Bosea sp. 685: one gene and its partner. The protein of the gene in region 2 interacts with the protein of the main gene of each other region in a pairwise test. Links are inferred from orthologs where the notes say so. Each region holds a gene or a part of one and is shown on either strand. Other genes may lie near its edges. The genes, in order: RMR04_RS01265 and RMR04_RS13705.

Region 1 (8,246 bases), 2.5 Mb from region 2 along the record:
GGCGAAAGCAAGATCGGCATCATGCCGGCCAACATCTTCAAGCCGGGTTCGGTCGGCATCGTCTCGCGCTCGGGCACGCTGACCTATGAGGCGGTGTTCCAGACCACCCGCGAGGGCCTGGGCCAGACCACGGCCGTCGGCATCGGCGGCGACCCGGTCAAGGGCACCGAGTTCATCGACATGCTGGAGATGTTCCTGGCCGACGAGAAGACGACCTCGATCGTGATGATCGGCGAGATCGGCGGCTCGGCGGAAGAGGACGCGGCGCAGTTCATCAAGGACGAAGCCAAGCGCGGCCGAGCTAAGCCGATGGTCGGCTTCATCGCCGGTCGCACGGCGCCTCCGGGACGTCGCATGGGCCATGCCGGCGCGATCATCTCAGGCGGCAAGGGCGGCGCGGAAGACAAGATCGCGGCCATGGAAGCGGCCGGCATCCGGGTCTCGCCCTCGCCGGCGCGCCTTGGAAAGACCTTGGTCGACGTGTTGAAGGGCTGATCCGGACGGCGCGTCATGGTCGGGCTTGTCCCGACCATCTCGTGACCAACGGAACTCCCCGAGAGATGGTCGGCTCGAGGCCGGCCATGACGGCGAAATGAAGAGATGCTCGGGTCAAGCCCGAGCATGACGAAGCGGTAGGCAGGAAAAGGCAGGACAGACCATGGCTCGCCAGGACATCAACGAGGCTCTCGCCCAGACGGGTTTCCTCTATGGCGGCAACGCGGCCTATATCGAGGATCTCTACGCCCGCTATCAGGCCGATCCGAAATCGGTCGACGAGCAGTGGCAGGGTTTCTTCGCCGGGCTGAAGGATGAAGGCTCGGCCATCATCCAGAACGCCAAGGGCGCGTCCTGGACCAAGCCGAACTGGCCGGTCCATGCCAATGGCGAGCTGGTCTCGGCGCTCGACGGCAACTGGGCCGTGGTCGAGAAGGTCGTCTCCGACAAGCTCGGCGCCAAGGCCAAGGCCGCCGGCGCCGCCTTGAGCGCGTCTGACGTGCAGCAGGCGACGCGCGATTCCGTGCGCGCCATCATGCTGATCCGTGCCTACCGCATGCGCGGCCATCTCCACGCCAAGCTCGATCCGCTTGGCATCGAGCAGGCCCGCGATCCCGAGGAGTTCTCGCCGGCCGCCTTTGGTTTCACCGAGGCTGATCTCGACCGCAAGATCTTCATCGATAACGTGCTCGGCATGGAGTTCGCCACGATCCGCGAGATGACCGCGATCCTGCAGCGGACCTATTGCAGCACGGTCGGCATCGAGTTCATGCATATCTCCGATCCGGAGCAGAAGGCATGGCTGCAGGAGCGGATCGAGGGCCCCGACAAGGAGATCGCCTTCACCCGCGAGGGCAAGAAGGCGATCCTGAACAAGCTCGTCGAGGCCGAGGGCTTCGAGAAGTTCATCGACCTGAAATACACCGGCACCAAGCGTTTCGGCCTCGATGGGGCTGAATCGCTGATCCCGGCGCTGGAGCAGATCATCAAGCGCGGCGGCGCGCTCGGCGTGCGTGACATCGTCTTCGGCATGTCCCATCGCGGCCGCCTCAACGTGCTGACCCAGGTCCTGGGCAAGCCGCATCGCGCGCTCTTCCACGAGTTCAAGGGCGGCTCCTTCGCGCCTGACGACGTCGAGGGTTCGGGCGACGTCAAGTACCATCTCGGCGCCTCCAGCGACCGCGAGTTCGACGGCAACAATGTCCACGTCTCGCTGACCGCCAATCCGTCGCATCTGGAGATCGTCGACCCCGTCGTGCTCGGCAAGGTCCGCGCCAAGCAGGACCAGTTCGGCGATGTCGTCGAGCGCTCGAAGGTGCTGCCGCTCCTGCTGCATGGCGATGCCGCCTTCGCCGGCCAGGGCGTGGTGGCGGAATGCCTGGGCCTGTCCGGTCTGAAGGGCCATCGCACCGGCGGCTCCGTGCATTTCATCGTCAACAACCAGATCGGTTTCACGACCTATCCGCGCTATTCGCGCTCCTCGCCCTATCCGTCCGATGTGGCGAAGATGGTCGAGGCTCCGGTCTTCCATGTGAATGGCGACGATCCCGAAGCCGTCGTCTTCGCCGCCAAGATCGCGATCGAGTTCCGGCAGAAATTCCACAAGCCGGTCGTGGTCGACATGTTCTGCTATCGCCGCTTCGGCCATAATGAGGGCGACGAGCCGGGCTTCACCCAGCCGCTGATGTACCGCAAGATCCGCGGCCACAAGACGACGCTTGAGCTCTACTCCGCCAAGCTCGAGGCCGAGGGCGTGATCCAACCCGGTGAGGTCGACGAGGCGCGCGCTGCCTGGAAGGCCAAGCTCGAGATCGAGTTCGATGCGGGCCAGGCCTTCAAGCCGAACAAGGCCGACTGGCTCGATGGCCGCTGGGCCGGCATGAAGGCGATCCGCGCCGACGAGGACGATCCGCGTCGCGGCGCGACCGGCGTTCCCGCCGCCGTGCTCAAGGAGATCACCGAGAAGGTCACGGCGACTCCGCCCGGCTTCAACGTCCACAAGACGATCCAGCGCTTCCTCGACAACCGCCGCAAGGCGGTCGAGACCGGGCAGGGTATCGATTGGGCGACGGCGGAGGCGCTGGCCTTCGGCTCGCTGCTGCTCGACGGCAATCCGGTCCGGCTCTCGGGCCAGGATTGCGAGCGCGGCACCTTCAGCCAACGCCATTCCGTGCTGATCGACCAGGAGACCGAGGGTCGTCACACCTCGCTGAACCACATCCGCGAGGGTCAGTCGCGCTACGAGGTCATCAACTCGATGCTCTCGGAAGAGGCGGTGCTCGGCTTCGAATACGGCTACACGCTGTCGGAGCCGAATGCGCTGACCTGCTGGGAAGCGCAGTTCGGCGACTTCGCCAATGGCGCGCAGGTGCTGTTCGACCAGTTCATCTCGTCGGGCGAGCGCAAATGGCTGCGCATGTCGGGCCTCGTCTGCCTGCTGCCGCATGGCTATGAGGGCCAGGGGCCTGAGCATTCCTCGGCCCGCCTGGAGCGCTTCCTGCAGATGTGCGCGGAAGACAACATGCAGGTGGCGAACTGCTCGACGCCGGCGAGCTATTTCCACATCCTGCGCCGCCAGCTGAAGCGCGATTTCCGCAAGCCGCTGATCCTGATGACGCCGAAGTCGCTGCTGCGCCACAAGCGCTGCGTCTCCGACCTCGCCGAGCTCGCCGAGGGCTCGACCTTCCATCGCGTGCTGCATGACGATGCCGAGCGCGGCCGCTCGACCACCAAGCTGGTCAAGGACGCCAAGATCCGCCGCGTCGTGCTGTGCTCGGGCAAGGTCTATTTCGACCTGCTGGAGGAGCGCGAGAAGCGCGGTATCGAGGACGTCTATCTGATGCGCGTCGAGCAGCTCTATCCGTTCCCGCTGAAGTCGCTGGCGCAGGAGCTGGCGCGCTTCAAGGGCGCCGACGTGGTCTGGTGCCAGGAGGAGCCGAAGAACATGGGCTCCTGGACCTTCGTCGAGCCCTATCTCGAATGGGTGCTGGGCCATGCCGGGGTGAAGTCGAAGCGGCCGCGTTATGTCGGGCGCCCGGCTTCGGCGGCAACCGCGACCGGCCTGATGTCCAAGCACCTCGCACAGCTCAACGCGTTCCTGGACGAAGCCTTCGCGGCCTGACACCAGTAGCGCCCATCACGACACGCCAGACAAAGACACCAACAGAGGCCTGACATGGCGACCGAAATCCGCGTACCCACCCTCGGCGAATCCGTTTCCGAGGCCACGATCGGCAAGTGGTTCAAGAAGCCTGGCGACGCAGTGAAGGCCGACGAGCCTTTGGTCGAGCTGGAGACCGACAAGGTCACGCTCGAGGTCAACGCGCCGGCGGCCGGCGTGCTCGGCGAGATCGTCGCCAAGGAAGGCGACACGGTCGGCGTCAGCGCGCTGCTCGGCATGATCACGGCTGGCGACGGCAAGGCCGCCGCTCCGGCTCCTGCCGCGGCTGCTCCTGCTGCCGAGGCGTCCAAGCCTGCCGCCGCTGCTGCGCCTGTCGCCGCGACGAAGGCCGCCGATTCAGGCCCTGCCGTCAGCCGTCTCGCGGCCGAGAGCGGTGTCGACCCGGCGAATGTCGCAGCGACCGGCAAGGATGGCCGCGTCACCAAGGGCGACATGCTGGCGGCGATCGCAGCGGGGTCCGCGGCGCCGGCTCCTGCGCCTGCCGCCCCGGCTGCGCCGATCCAGCTTCGCGCCCCGTCGGCTCCCGACGATGCTTCGCGCGAAGAGCGCGTCAAGATGACCAAGCTACGCCAGACCATCGCGCGCCGCCTCAAGGAAGCTCAGTCGACGGCGGCGATGCTGACCACCTTCAACGAGGTGGACATGTCGGCGGTGATGGCGCTGCGCAACCAGTACAAGGACGTGTTTGAGAAGAAGCATGGCGTGAAGCTCGGCTTCATGGGCTTCTTCGTGAAGGCCTGCGTGCAGGCGCTGAAGGAGATCCCCTCCGTCAATGCCGAGATCGACGGCACCGACATCGTCTACAAGAACTATTACCACATCGCGGTCGCGGTCGGCACCGATAAGGGCCTGGTCGTGCCGGTGGTGCGCGACGCCGACCAGCTCTCGATCGCGGGTGTCGAGAAGGCGATCGGCGTGCTCGGCAAGAAGGCGCGCGACGGCGCCCTCAAGATCGAGGACATGCAGGGCGGCACCTTCACCATCTCGAATGGCGGCGTCTACGGCTCGCTGATGTCGACGCCGATTCTGAACGCGCCGCAATCGGCGATCCTGGGCATGCACAAGATCCAGGAGCGCCCGATGGTCGTCGGCGGCCAGATCGTGGCGCGCCCGATGATGTATCTGGCGGTCTCCTACGACCACCGCATCATCGACGGCAAGGAGGCTGTGACCTTCCTCGTCCGCATCAAGGAAGCGCTGGAGGATCCGGCGCGTCTCGTGCTGGATCTCTGAGGACCTTTGCCATGCGGGATGGCGCAGCGATGGCGATCCTGATCGTCGCGAGCGTCATTCTGCTGCTGCTTTATCTCGCCGTGCAGGTGAGGTCCGTTACCCGCGAACGGGGCTCGGCCTGGAACACCGGGGCGCGCGACGAGGGCAGTCAGCCCATCGGGGTTTTCGCGGGGCGGGCCGACCGGGCCTTCCGCAATTATCTCGAAACATTCCCCGCCTTCGGGCTTCTGGCGCTGCTGCTGATCGTCTTGCAGCGCGCGGATGGAATTGGCGTCGCCGGCGCGTTGCTCTGGCTGGCGGCACGCGTGATCTACCTGCCTCTCTACCTCGCCGGCGTGCCCTATCTACGCACCGCGGTCTGGATCGCATCCATCGTCGGACTCCTGCTGATGGCGGTCCGTGCGGTCAGCTGAACTGGAAGGAGACGTTCATGTCCTCCGTCACGGATAGGCTCGCGCGCTGCGCGCCGCTGCTCCTTTCCCGATCCCTCGCCTGAATCCATCGAGAGAAATTAAATGTCCTACGATCTCGTCGTCATCGGAACCGGCCCCGGCGGCTATGTCGCAGCCATTCGCGCCGCCCAGCTCGGCCTCAAGGTCGCCGTGGTGGAGAAGCGCAAGACCCATGGCGGCACCTGTCTGAATGTCGGCTGCATCCCCTCCAAGGCGCTGCTGCATGCCTCCGAGATGTTCGAGGAGGCGAGCCACACCTTCCCGAGCCTCGGCGTCGTCGTCGGCACGCCCAAGCTCGATCTCAAGCAGATGCTGGTCCACAAGCAGGAGACGGTCGACGCCAACGTCAACGGCGTCGCCTTCCTTCTGAAGAAGAACAAGATCGAGCCCTTCCACGGCACGGCCTCGATCCCGGCGGCCGGCAAGGTCGTCGTCACCGCCGAGGACGGCAAGACGCAGGAACTCGAGACCAAGGCCATCGTCATCGCGACAGGCTCGGAATCCACCAACCTGCCGGGCGTGAGCGTCGATGAGAAGGCCGTCGTGACCTCGACCGGCGCGCTTGAGCTGACCGCGGTTCCCAAGGAATTGGTCGTGGTCGGTGCCGGCGTGATCGGGCTCGAGATTGGCTCGGTCTGGAGCCGTCTCGGCGCCAAGGTCACCGTGGTCGAGTATCTCGACCGCATCCTGCCCGGCATGGATGGCGAGATCGCCAAGCAGTTCCAGCGCATCCTGGAGAAGCAGGGCTTCACCTTCCAGCTCAGCGCCAAGGTCACCAAGGTCGAGACGGCCAAGAAGGGTGCGACCGTCACGGTCGAGCCCGCGGCGGGCGGCGAGGCCAAGACACTTTCGGCCGATATCGTGCTGGTCGCGATCGGCCGCCGCCCGAACACCGACGGGCTCGGCCTGGAAGCGGCCGGCGTCGCGACCGAGCGTGGCCGCGTCATCATCGACGATCATTTCAAGACCAATGTCGCCGGCATCTACGCCATCGGCGACGTGGTGCGCGGCCCGATGCTCGCCCATAAGGCCGAGGATGAGGGCATGGCGGTTGCCGAGATCATTGCCGGCAAGGCCGGCCATGTGAATTACGATGCCATTCCCGGCATCGTCTACACGGCTCCCGAGGTCGCCGCGATCGGCAAGACCGAGGAAGAGCTCAAGGCCGCGGGCGTCGCCTACAAGGTCGGCAAGTTCCCCTTCACGGCCAATGGCCGGGCGCGCGCCATGCGCCATACCGAGGGTTTCGTGAAGTTCCTGGCGGATGCCGCGACCGACCGCGTGCTCGGCTGCCACATCATCGGCCCCCATGCCGGCGACCTGATCGCCGAGGTCACGGTGCTGATGGAGTTCGGCGGCTCGGCCGAGGACCTCGCCCGCACCTGCCATGCGCATCCGACGCTGGCCGAGGCGGTCAAGGAAGCCGCCCTCGCCGTGGACAAGCGTCAGATCCATATGTGAGGGGCGGTGGTCATTCGCTTCCGGCCCTGTTTGGTGTAAAATATGGGCATGAACCGTGATCGAGCCACCGCCGAATTGGTCTGCCGTGCCAAAACCTTGCGCGATCGTGGCGCACAGGCTGCGTTCGTCTATGGCTCGACTGCTCGCAACGAGGCGAGAGACGACAGCGACATCGATATTTTCATCGACATCGAGCCCGGCCGGAAATTCTCTCTGCTCGATCTCGTGGGAATGCAGCGCTTTCTTACGGAGGAACTCGGCGTTGCCGTCGATCTGACGACGCGATCGAGCCTGCATCCCAAGCTCCGGGCGCAGATCGAACGGGAAGCGATCCGAGTCTTCTGATGGCGCGTCGAAGCGACGTCGTCATCGAGGAGATTCTCGACGCAATCATGCTCATTGAGCAGGAGCTTGTCGGCCATACCCAAGCATCCTTTGCGACAGCGCTCTTTCTGCAGCGGGGAACGGAGCGGTCGCTCGAGATCATTTCCGAAGCCGTGCGCCATCTTCCGGACGCACTGCTTGAAATGCGACCGGAGATTGCTTGGAGTGACGTCCGCTCGATCGGTAACAGGATCAGGCATGAGTATTGGCGCGTCGACCCGGCGCTGATCTGGTCAATTGTTATGGACGACCTGCCCGCTCTACGCGCCGCGGTCGAGGATCTGCTCCGGCGCTCGCGCGCCTGAGACTTATCCCCGCCTTGCCCTGAACGCCGTCAGCGTGTTGCGCAGCAGGCAGGCGATCGTCATCGGGCCGACACCGCCGGGCACCGGGGTGATCGCGCCGGCGACGCTGATCGCTTCGGCGAAATCGACATCGCCGACCAGCTTGCCGTCGGGCGTGCGGTTGATGCCGACATCGATCACGGTCGCGCCGGGCTTGATCCAGTCGCCCCTGACGAAATGCGGCCGGCCGACCGCGGCCACCACGATATCGGCGCGGCGCACCACGGCGGCGAGGTCGCGCGTGCGGGAATGGGCGATCGTCACCGTGCAATCGGCCTGCAGCAGCAATTGCGCCACGGGGCGGCCGACGAGCTCGGAACGGCCGATCACGACGGCCTCCAGCCCCGCAAGCGTCGGCAGCACCTGCCGCAGCAGCAGCATGCAGCCGAGCGGCGTGCAGGGCACGAGGCCGTTCTTGCCGCCGGCGAGCTTGCCGGCATTGATTGGGTGCAGGCCGTCGACATCCTTGGCGGGGTCGATGGCATCGATGATCGTGCCGGTGTCGATATGCTTGGGCAGCGGCAATTGCACCAGGATGCCGTCGACCGCATCGTCGGCGTTCAGGCTGGCGATCTTGGCCAGGAGTTCGGCTTCGCTGGTCTCCGTGGGCAGGCGATGTGCGACCGAGTTCATGCCGATCTCGGCGGCGAGCTTTTCCTTCGAGGCGACATAGACCCGGCTTGCCGGATCCTCGCC
Region 2 (7,708 bases):
TTTGGCCGAAGACGATCAACGAGACCGAAATGATGATGGCGGCCAGCGGCAGGATATAGAGCAACCAGACCGCGAAGCTTGATCTGACGCTCGCTGTCCAGGCGGCGTAAGCGCCGATGCGCGTCGCGCTGACGATGAGGATGGCGGATTGGAGCGCGACCGCGCGGCCCTGACGCGTGGTGCGGGCCTCGCCGATCGCCGCGAACGCGATCAGCATGAAGGCGATCGGATAGAGCGGCGCCGACAGCCTGTTGTGCAGTTCGGCGCGGAAACGCCCCTCCTGGAGCTTGTAATAGCTCTCATTGGGGTCCTGGTTCAGCAGCGCCCAGGTCGAGCGCTCCCGCGGTTTGTAGGTGACCTTGTCGCCATCGCCTTCGCCGGAGCCTCCCGTCGGATCGCCCGACAGGGCCGACAGGTTGAGCGCATAGCGCTGAAACGAGATGATCGAGGTCGTGTCCTGGCGATTCTCGCGCTGGATCGTGCCCTTTTCCAGCATCAGGAAGCTGTTGCCGTCGACGTCGACGGTGCGTCCGCGCTCAGCGATATAGATCGAAGGCTGCTTCGGATCGCGCCTGTCCTGCATGAAGATGCCGACAAGCGCGTCGCCCGATTTCTCGCGGTAATGGAAGGTCACGCCCGAATCGAGCGAGACGAACTGGCCCTCCTTGACCACGTTCGCGACGAAATCGGCGCGGATCAGCGTGATCAGGTCGCGCAGCATGCGAAATCCCGCCGGCATCACCGACAGCGTCATCCAGCAGACGATCAGGGATGTCGCGATCGTCAGGACGATGAAGGGCCGCGTCAGGCGATGGGGCGCGACGCCGGCCGCGTTCATCACAATCAATTCGGAATCGCTGTTCAACCGGTTCAGCGTGTAGAGCGTCGCCATGAACAGCGCGACCGGCGCGATGCCTGCGACCAGCGCCGGCAGCGAAAGCAGCGTGACGGTGAAGAAGATCAGGACCGTCTGGCCCTTGCCGGTGATCAGATCGACCTCGCGCAGGGCCTGCGTGACCCAGATCACGCTCGTCAGCCCGACAAGTAGGACGATGGCCGCGACCGTCGCGATCTTCAGGATGTAGCGGTCGAGGCGCTTAAGGAACAAGCTTCTGATTCCGATGCGAGGCTGGGAGGCAAGCGCTCCCTTGGACGGTTCGACGAACTCACCCTATGGTATAGGCGCAATCAAGGCGCAAACGGGAATCGTTTGTGTTCGTCTCGTTTCGCCCTTCCCGACGCCCCAATCCCTAAATCGTGAGCCCGTCATGTCGCAGCGCCTGAAGCTCGAGGTCAAAGCCCTGAACGCAATCTCCGGTCAGGATCTCGTGATTCTGGTATCGGATGCGCTGACGCCGCCGAAGGCGGCCGAGGAATGGCTCGGCGAAGGCGCCCACAGCCTGCTCGCGCGCGCTGCCGCGGCCGAGCGCTTCAAAGGCAAGGCGCTGTCGGGGCTGACATTGCTGGCCCCTGACGGCGCCGGCTACGAGCGCCTGATCGCCATCGGTGTCGGCCCGGAAGCAGAGCGCGGCAAGCTCGATTTCGCCAAGCTTGGCGGCGCCATCGCCGGGCGCCTGGGTCATGGCCGCAGCGCTGATGTGATTCTGGTCCTGCCGGAGGGTGAGCCGACGGCCGACCAGGCCGCGGACATCGCGCTTGGGATGCGGCTGCGCGCTTATGCCTTCGATCGCTACAAGACCAAGACAAAGGACAAGGACGAAGCCGAGCCGCTTACGGTGACGCTACGGGCGTCTGACCCTGCTGCGCTCAAGAAAGCCTTGAAGGCGCGCGAGGCGATCGCAGGCGGCGTCGAACTGGCGCGCGACCTCGTCAACGAGCCGCCCAATGTTCTCTACCCCGAAGAGTTCGCCGATCGCGCCGCCAAGCTCGAGAAACTCGGCGTCGAGGTCGAGGTCCTCGACGAGAAGCAGTTGAAGAAGATCGGCATGCGCGCCCTTCTCGCCGTCGGCCAGGGCTCGCGCCGCGAAAGTCGCGTCGTGGTGATGCGCTGGAATGGCGCGAAGTCCGGCGTCCAGCCTGTCGCCTTCATCGGCAAGGGCGTAACCTTCGACACTGGCGGCATCTCACTCAAGCCCGGCGCCAGCATGGAGGACATGAAGGGCGACATGGCGGGCGCGGCCTGCGTCACCGGGCTGATGCATGCGCTCGCCGCCCGCAAAGCCAAGGTCAACGCCATCGGCGTGATCGGCCTCGTCGAGAACATGCCTGACGGCAATGCCCAGCGCCCCGGCGACATCGTCACCTCGCTCTCGGGCCAGACCATCGAGATCATCAACACCGATGCGGAAGGCCGCCTCGTGCTGGCCGATGTGCTCTGGTACACGCAAGACCAGTTCAAGCCGAAATTCATGATCAATCTCGCGACGCTGACCGGCGCGATCCTGGTTGCCCTGGCGCAGGAACACGCCGGCCTGTTCTCCAATAATGACGAGCTGTCGGAGCGGCTGAGCACCGCCGGAAAGGCGACCGGCGAGGCGGTCTGGCGCATGCCGCTGGGCCCGGCCTATGACAAGATGATCGATTCGAAATTCGCCGACATGAAGAACTCGGCCGGGCGCTATGGCGGCTCGATCACCGCCGCTCAGTTCCTGCAGCGCCATGTCAACGACACCCCCTGGGTGCATCTCGACATTGCCGGCACGGGCATGAGTTCGCCCAATACCGAGACCAATCGCTCTTGGGGCTCGGGCTGGGGCGTGCGCCTGCTCGACCGTCTGGTGGCTGAGCATTACGAAGGCTGATTCGATTCCGGAGATCATGTCCGCAATATTTTGGAAAGAAGGGCTTTCATGCCGGAAATCCTGTTCTTCCATCTGCAATCGCGCCCGCTCGAACAGGTCCTGCCGACGATTCTCGATCGGGCGGTTTCGCGCGGGCAGAAGGTCGTGGTCGAGTTATCCAGCCCGGAGCGTCTCAGCGCGCTCGACGATCATCTCTGGACCTATTCCGACGAGAGCTTCCTGCCTCACGTCACGGCAGCCGAGGCCGATGCGGCGGCGAATCCGATCGTGCTGACGACGAAGGCGCATAACCCCAACGCGGCGCAGGTTCGTATCTGTGCGGAGGGTGTCCGCATTCCCGACGCATTGCAGGACTACGAGCGCGTCGTGTTGATTTTCGATGGTGACGATCCCGACGCGCTGGCAGCGGCGCGCGAGGATTGGAAGTCGGTTCGGGCCTCAGGCGCCAGCGCCAGCTACTGGCAGCAGGACGAGGCCGGCCGCTGGGAGAAAAAAGCGTGAAATTGCCTGTCCTGCTCGTTTGCGCCGCCGCTCTGGGCGGATGTTCCGTCGATATGGGCGGGTTCGCCTTCACCTCGGAGTCCAATGGCGGGCGCACCACCGCGACAACGAGCAGCGCCACGGCACGCGTCTCGACTCAGGAAGCGCAATTGACCGCAGACGGCGAATGCAGCGCCGATGTCTCGCTCGATCCCTCGACGCGCCCCTTGCCGCCGCAGATCGCGGAAGGCATCACCGAATGCGAGCTGGTCAAGCTTAAGGGCGCACGCCCGACCGATGTGCTGATCGGCGACAGCGGCAAGGGCCAGCGCGAGGTACAGGTGCTCTATTCCGAGCCCGGCGGCCGCGAGATCTATATGTTCACCGACAACCGGCTGAGCCGGATCGTGAAGCCCGGGCAGGGCTGACCTCTTCGGCGTATTCCCGCATCGGGAGCAGGAACCAGGATATGCGGCGGTCATCGATCCTTCGTCTTGCAGCCGTCGCCATGACGGGCCTTGCCCTGCTTTCGACCATGCCGCGGACCGCTTTGGCGCAGACGGTCTCGCAATTGTCGCAAGCCGAAGCCGCCAATAAGGCGCTCGTCCTCGACTTCTGGTCCAAGGTCTTCGACGCGCAGGACTGGACCAGGGCGAAGGACTATCTCGCCGACGACTACATCCAGCACAATCCCAATGTGGCGAGTGGGTTGGCTGGGTTCAACGCGTACTTCTCGAAGATCTGGCCGAACCCCAAATCCACTACTGCGATCATCGCGACCGAGTTCGTAGCCGTCGTGACGCAGGGCGATCTCGTCCAGCTCGTGATGCGTCGCAGCCGGGCAGAGCCCGGCGATGAGTTGAAGACCTATGACAGCTACTGGTTCGATCTGTTCCGGGTCAAGGACGGCAAGATCGTCGAGCATTGGGATCCGGCGCTGAAGCCCGTCAGGAATTGACGATACGGCAGCAGAAGCGATTATTCTCTGATCGGGTGCATCTCCGGCGAGCCGAATCGCTTGCCGGGCCTTGCGTCTGAACGATCCGTATCGCGCTACGACGGCGATGGTCGGTGACTTGAGTGCCAGCAAGCGGGCTGGCGCCACGGCAATTATACGACGCGCATCATCCTGACCCGCCTGCCCGAAAACGAGGCCGAGCCGATCCGGCGGCCCTTGTCGAAGGAGCCGTGACCAAGCCCTTCGAGGTCAGGCGTTCTCCAACTCCTCGCTCAGTCCCAACCATTCTTCTTCGGCAGCGGCCAGCGCTTCGGCGAGCTCCGCTCGCTGCCGCGACAGGATGCGCGCCTTGTCGGGATCGCGGGCGAACGCCGAGCCGTTGCCCAACACGCCGTCGACTTTCTCGATCAGTCCGGTCAGCTTGGCGATCTTCGCCTCGGCGAGGTTGAGCTTCTGCCGCAGTGGGCCTTGGGCGACGCGCTTGACCGCTGCGCCCTTGCGCTCTTCAGCCTTGGCGTTGCCTGGCGAGCTTGCTTCAGCCGTCGATTTCTCGCGCTTGGCTGCCTTTGCCGTGCCGAGGACGAAGCTGCGGTAATCCTCCATGTCGCCATCGAAGTTCTTGACCGTGCCGTCGCCCACCAGCCAGAGCCGGTCGGCGCAGGATTCGATCAGGAAGCGATCATGGCTGACCAGGATGACCGCGCCGGGATAGTCGTTGATCGCGTTGACCAGCGCGGTGCGGCTGTCGATGTCGAGATGGTTGGTCGGCTCGTCGAGGATCAAGAGATGCGGGCCGCCGAAGGCCGCGAGCCCCAGCATCAGCCGGGCCTTCTCGCCGCCGGACAGGTTCTTCACCGGCGTCTCGGCCTTGCTCGCGGGGAAGCCGATTTGCGCAGCCTTGGAGCGCACCTTGGCTTCGGGTGCGTCCGGCATCAGATCACGTAAGTGCGCGACCGGCGTGTCCTCCAGCCGCAATTCGTCGAGCTGGTGCTGGGCGAAATAGGCCGTCTCCAGCTTCGATGATTTCCGCATCGTGCCCGAGAGCGGTGGCAGCCTGCCGCCGATCAGCTTGCAGAAGGTCGACTTGCCGTTGCCGTTCGAGCCGAGCAGCGCGATGCGGTCGTCGGGCAGGAGCGTCAGGTTGAGCTTCGACAGCACGGTGCGGTCGCCATAACCGGCGCTGGCGTTGTCCAGCACGATCATCGGGGGCGAGAGCGGCCGCTCGGGGCCCGGCAGGCTGAAGGGCTGAACGTCGCGATCGACGATCGTTGCGATCGATTCCATCTTCTCCAGCCGCTTGACGCGCGACTGCGCCTGGCGCGCCTTCGAGGCCTTGGCCTTGAAGCGGTCGACGAAGGCCTGGAGATGCTTGCGTTCGGCGTCCTGCTTCTCCTTGGCCTTCGAAAGCTGCATCTGCTTTTCGGCGCGCTGCCTGGCAAATGAGGTGTAGCCGCCGCGATAGATCGTCAGCTTGCCCTGGTCGAGATGCAGGATGTGGTCGACGCAGGTGTCGAGCAATTCGCGGTCATGGCTGACGACGAGCACGGTGTGCGGGTAGCGCTCGAGATAATCGTAAAGCCAGAGCGTGCCTTCGAGATCGAGATAGTTTGTCGGCTCGTCGAGGAGCAGCAGGTCGGGCTCCGAGAACAGCACGGCGGCGAGTGCGACGCGCATGCGCCAGCCGCCGGAGAAATCCGAGCAGGGGCGCTGCTGCGCCGCCTCGTCGAAGCCGAGGCCGTGCAGCACGGTCGCGGCGCGGGCCGGCGCGGAATGGGCGTTGATATCGGCAAGCCGGGTTTCGATCTCGGCAATGCGATGCGGGTCTTTGGCGGTCTCGGACTCCTTGATCAGGGCCGCGCGCTCCGTGTCGGCGGCGAGGACGACCTCGATCAGCGTTTCCGGACCGCCGGGCGCCTCCTGCGCGACGCCGCCGATGCGCCGCCCCTTGGGCAGGCTGATGCTGCCGCCTTCCGGCGAAAGATCGCCGGTGATGATGCGGAAGAGCGTGGTCTTGCCGGTGCCGTTGCGGCCGACCAGGCCGACGCGCGAACCATCGGGAAGCGAGGCGCTGGCGTGATCGAGCAGAAGCCGTTCACCGAGCCTGTAGGTAATGTCGTTGATCGTGAGCATGCGGCGGTTTAGGCGGGAATTCGCCCCTAAAGCAATCGTCAAACGCGCCTAGAGGCTGTTCGCCGGACGCCGTCACGGTTTCGCCACGGTCTCGCCTTTCCGCGGCCCGGCGGCGCCCTCACGCAAAGTAAGTCGAACATCATTCGATTCGCCCAGAGCATCCCATGCAGCTCAATTTCAGTTTTGCCGGCCGGCGCCATGTCTCGGTCGCATCTATCCTGATAGCCCTGACGTCGGTGATCGTCGGCAGTGCCGCCGCGGCTGCGGCATTGCTGCCGCTATCCTGGCTGCCATTGTCCTGATCGCGAGCCCCTTCAGCGAAAGTTAACGCGGACGGGTTTATTCAGCCGGGACCATTATTGGTGTCGCTGCGGGGGCCAGGACGCTTGTTCAGTCTGAGATTCAGGCTTCCTGCTGCCATGCTCGGCCTGGCATGCCTCGCTGCGCTCGCGGTGGGAGGGTCGGCCTATTTTGCCGTTCAGCAATGGACCCGCGAAGCGGTGCGCGAGCGCCTTGATATTCTCGCCGAAAGCCATGCCAAGGCGATCGAGCGGCGCTGGCTGCAGATCCGCTCCGAGCTCTCGGTGCAGGCGCGCAGTGCCTATACGGTCACGATGCTGGACGAGATCGGCAAATGGATGGAGTTGGGCGCTTATGACCGGAGCGCCATTCTGTCCTATTATCAAGGGGATGGTTCGCTATCTTCATCCGAGCGCGCGGCGCGGACCGGCCAGGATCACAAGCATGGTTATTCCTGGCGCCATGTTGCGATCCACGAGACCTACTCCGCGATCCTGAAGCAGTTCGGCTATGCCGACATCTACCTCGTCTCCGCCAAGGGCCGCGTCGTCTACAGCGTGACCAAGGGGCCCGAATTCGGGCGCCTGATCAGCGAGCCCGACCTTGCCCGATCAGGACTTGGCACGGTCTTCGAGGCCGCGAGCAAGCGGCCCATCGGCGAGCAGTCTGTCATCGATTTCGCGCCCTACGACCCGGTCGGCGGCGAATCGCGCGCCTTCCTGGCGCAGCGTTTCTCTGACGCCGATGCCGGGGCTTCCGAGCCGGCCGGCACGCTCATCTTCGCGATCAACACCTCGCTGATCGATGAGGTTTTGGCGGCGAGCGCCAGCGCCTCGCGCCATACGGAGGCTCATGTCGTCGGCGCGGACGGCTTCATGCGCTCGAACCCCGCTGCGCGACAGGCTGGCACGGCGCCCGTCGAGACGCTCGATCCGCGTCGGCTCGCCGCCTCGGGCGGCGCCATGCTCAAGATGACGAGCCGCGACGGCGCGCCGCTGGTCGTGACCGGACGCAGCATGACGGTCGATGGCTGGCCCTGGCTGCTCTGGCTGACCGAGCCGGAGAGTTCGGCCTTTGC

Evidence for each region.
Region 1: the proteins of RMR04_RS13705 (region 2) and RMR04_RS01265 interact in binary tests that used the Escherichia coli proteins (3 or more experiments, as listed by UniProt). The link is inferred for Bosea sp. 685 from one-to-one orthologs.

What each region holds. Positions count from the first base shown.
Region 1 is NZ_CP134779.1:46,955-55,200, forward strand. What follows is about bases 351-3,816. They hold RMR04_RS01265 (2-oxoglutarate dehydrogenase E1 component), read left to right. Parts: upstream 351-658; coding sequence 659-3,616; downstream 3,617-3,816. Other genes in these bases: sucD (succinate--CoA ligase subunit alpha), read left to right, coding at 351-495; odhB (2-oxoglutarate dehydrogenase complex dihydrolipoyllysine-residue succinyltransferase), read left to right, coding at 3,671-3,816. In the rest of the region: more of sucD, read left to right, coding at 1-350; more of odhB, read left to right, coding at 3,817-4,909; RMR04_RS01275 (MAPEG family protein), read left to right, coding at 4,939-5,322; lpdA (dihydrolipoyl dehydrogenase), read left to right, coding at 5,425-6,822; RMR04_RS01285 (nucleotidyltransferase family protein), read left to right, coding at 6,871-7,167; RMR04_RS01290 (HepT-like ribonuclease domain-containing protein), read left to right, coding at 7,167-7,511; bifunctional methylenetetrahydrofolate dehydrogenase/methenyltetrahydrofolate cyclohydrolase FolD, read right to left, coding at 7,515-8,246. UniProt on the Escherichia coli protein: E1 component of the 2-oxoglutarate dehydrogenase (OGDH) complex which catalyzes the decarboxylation of 2-oxoglutarate, the first step in the conversion of 2-oxoglutarate to succinyl-CoA and CO(2).
Region 2 is NZ_CP134779.1:2,583,202-2,590,909, forward strand. Bases 3,891-6,818 are described here. They hold RMR04_RS13705 (ABC-F family ATP-binding cassette domain-containing protein), read right to left. Parts: upstream 6,331-6,818; coding sequence 4,450-6,330; downstream 3,891-4,449. Other genes in these bases: RMR04_RS13700 (nuclear transport factor 2 family protein), read left to right, coding at 3,891-4,200; RMR04_RS13710 (hypothetical protein), read left to right, coding at 6,495-6,632; RMR04_RS13715 (methyl-accepting chemotaxis protein), read left to right, coding at 6,750-6,818. Also shown: LPS export ABC transporter permease LptF, read right to left, coding at 1-1,108; RMR04_RS13685 (leucyl aminopeptidase), read left to right, coding at 1,269-2,762; RMR04_RS13690 (DNA polymerase III subunit chi), read left to right, coding at 2,811-3,263; RMR04_RS13695 (hypothetical protein), read left to right, coding at 3,260-3,670; more of RMR04_RS13700, read left to right, coding at 3,712-3,890; more of RMR04_RS13715, read left to right, coding at 6,819-7,708. UniProt on the Escherichia coli protein: Genetic data indicate it may be involved in ribosome assembly or function.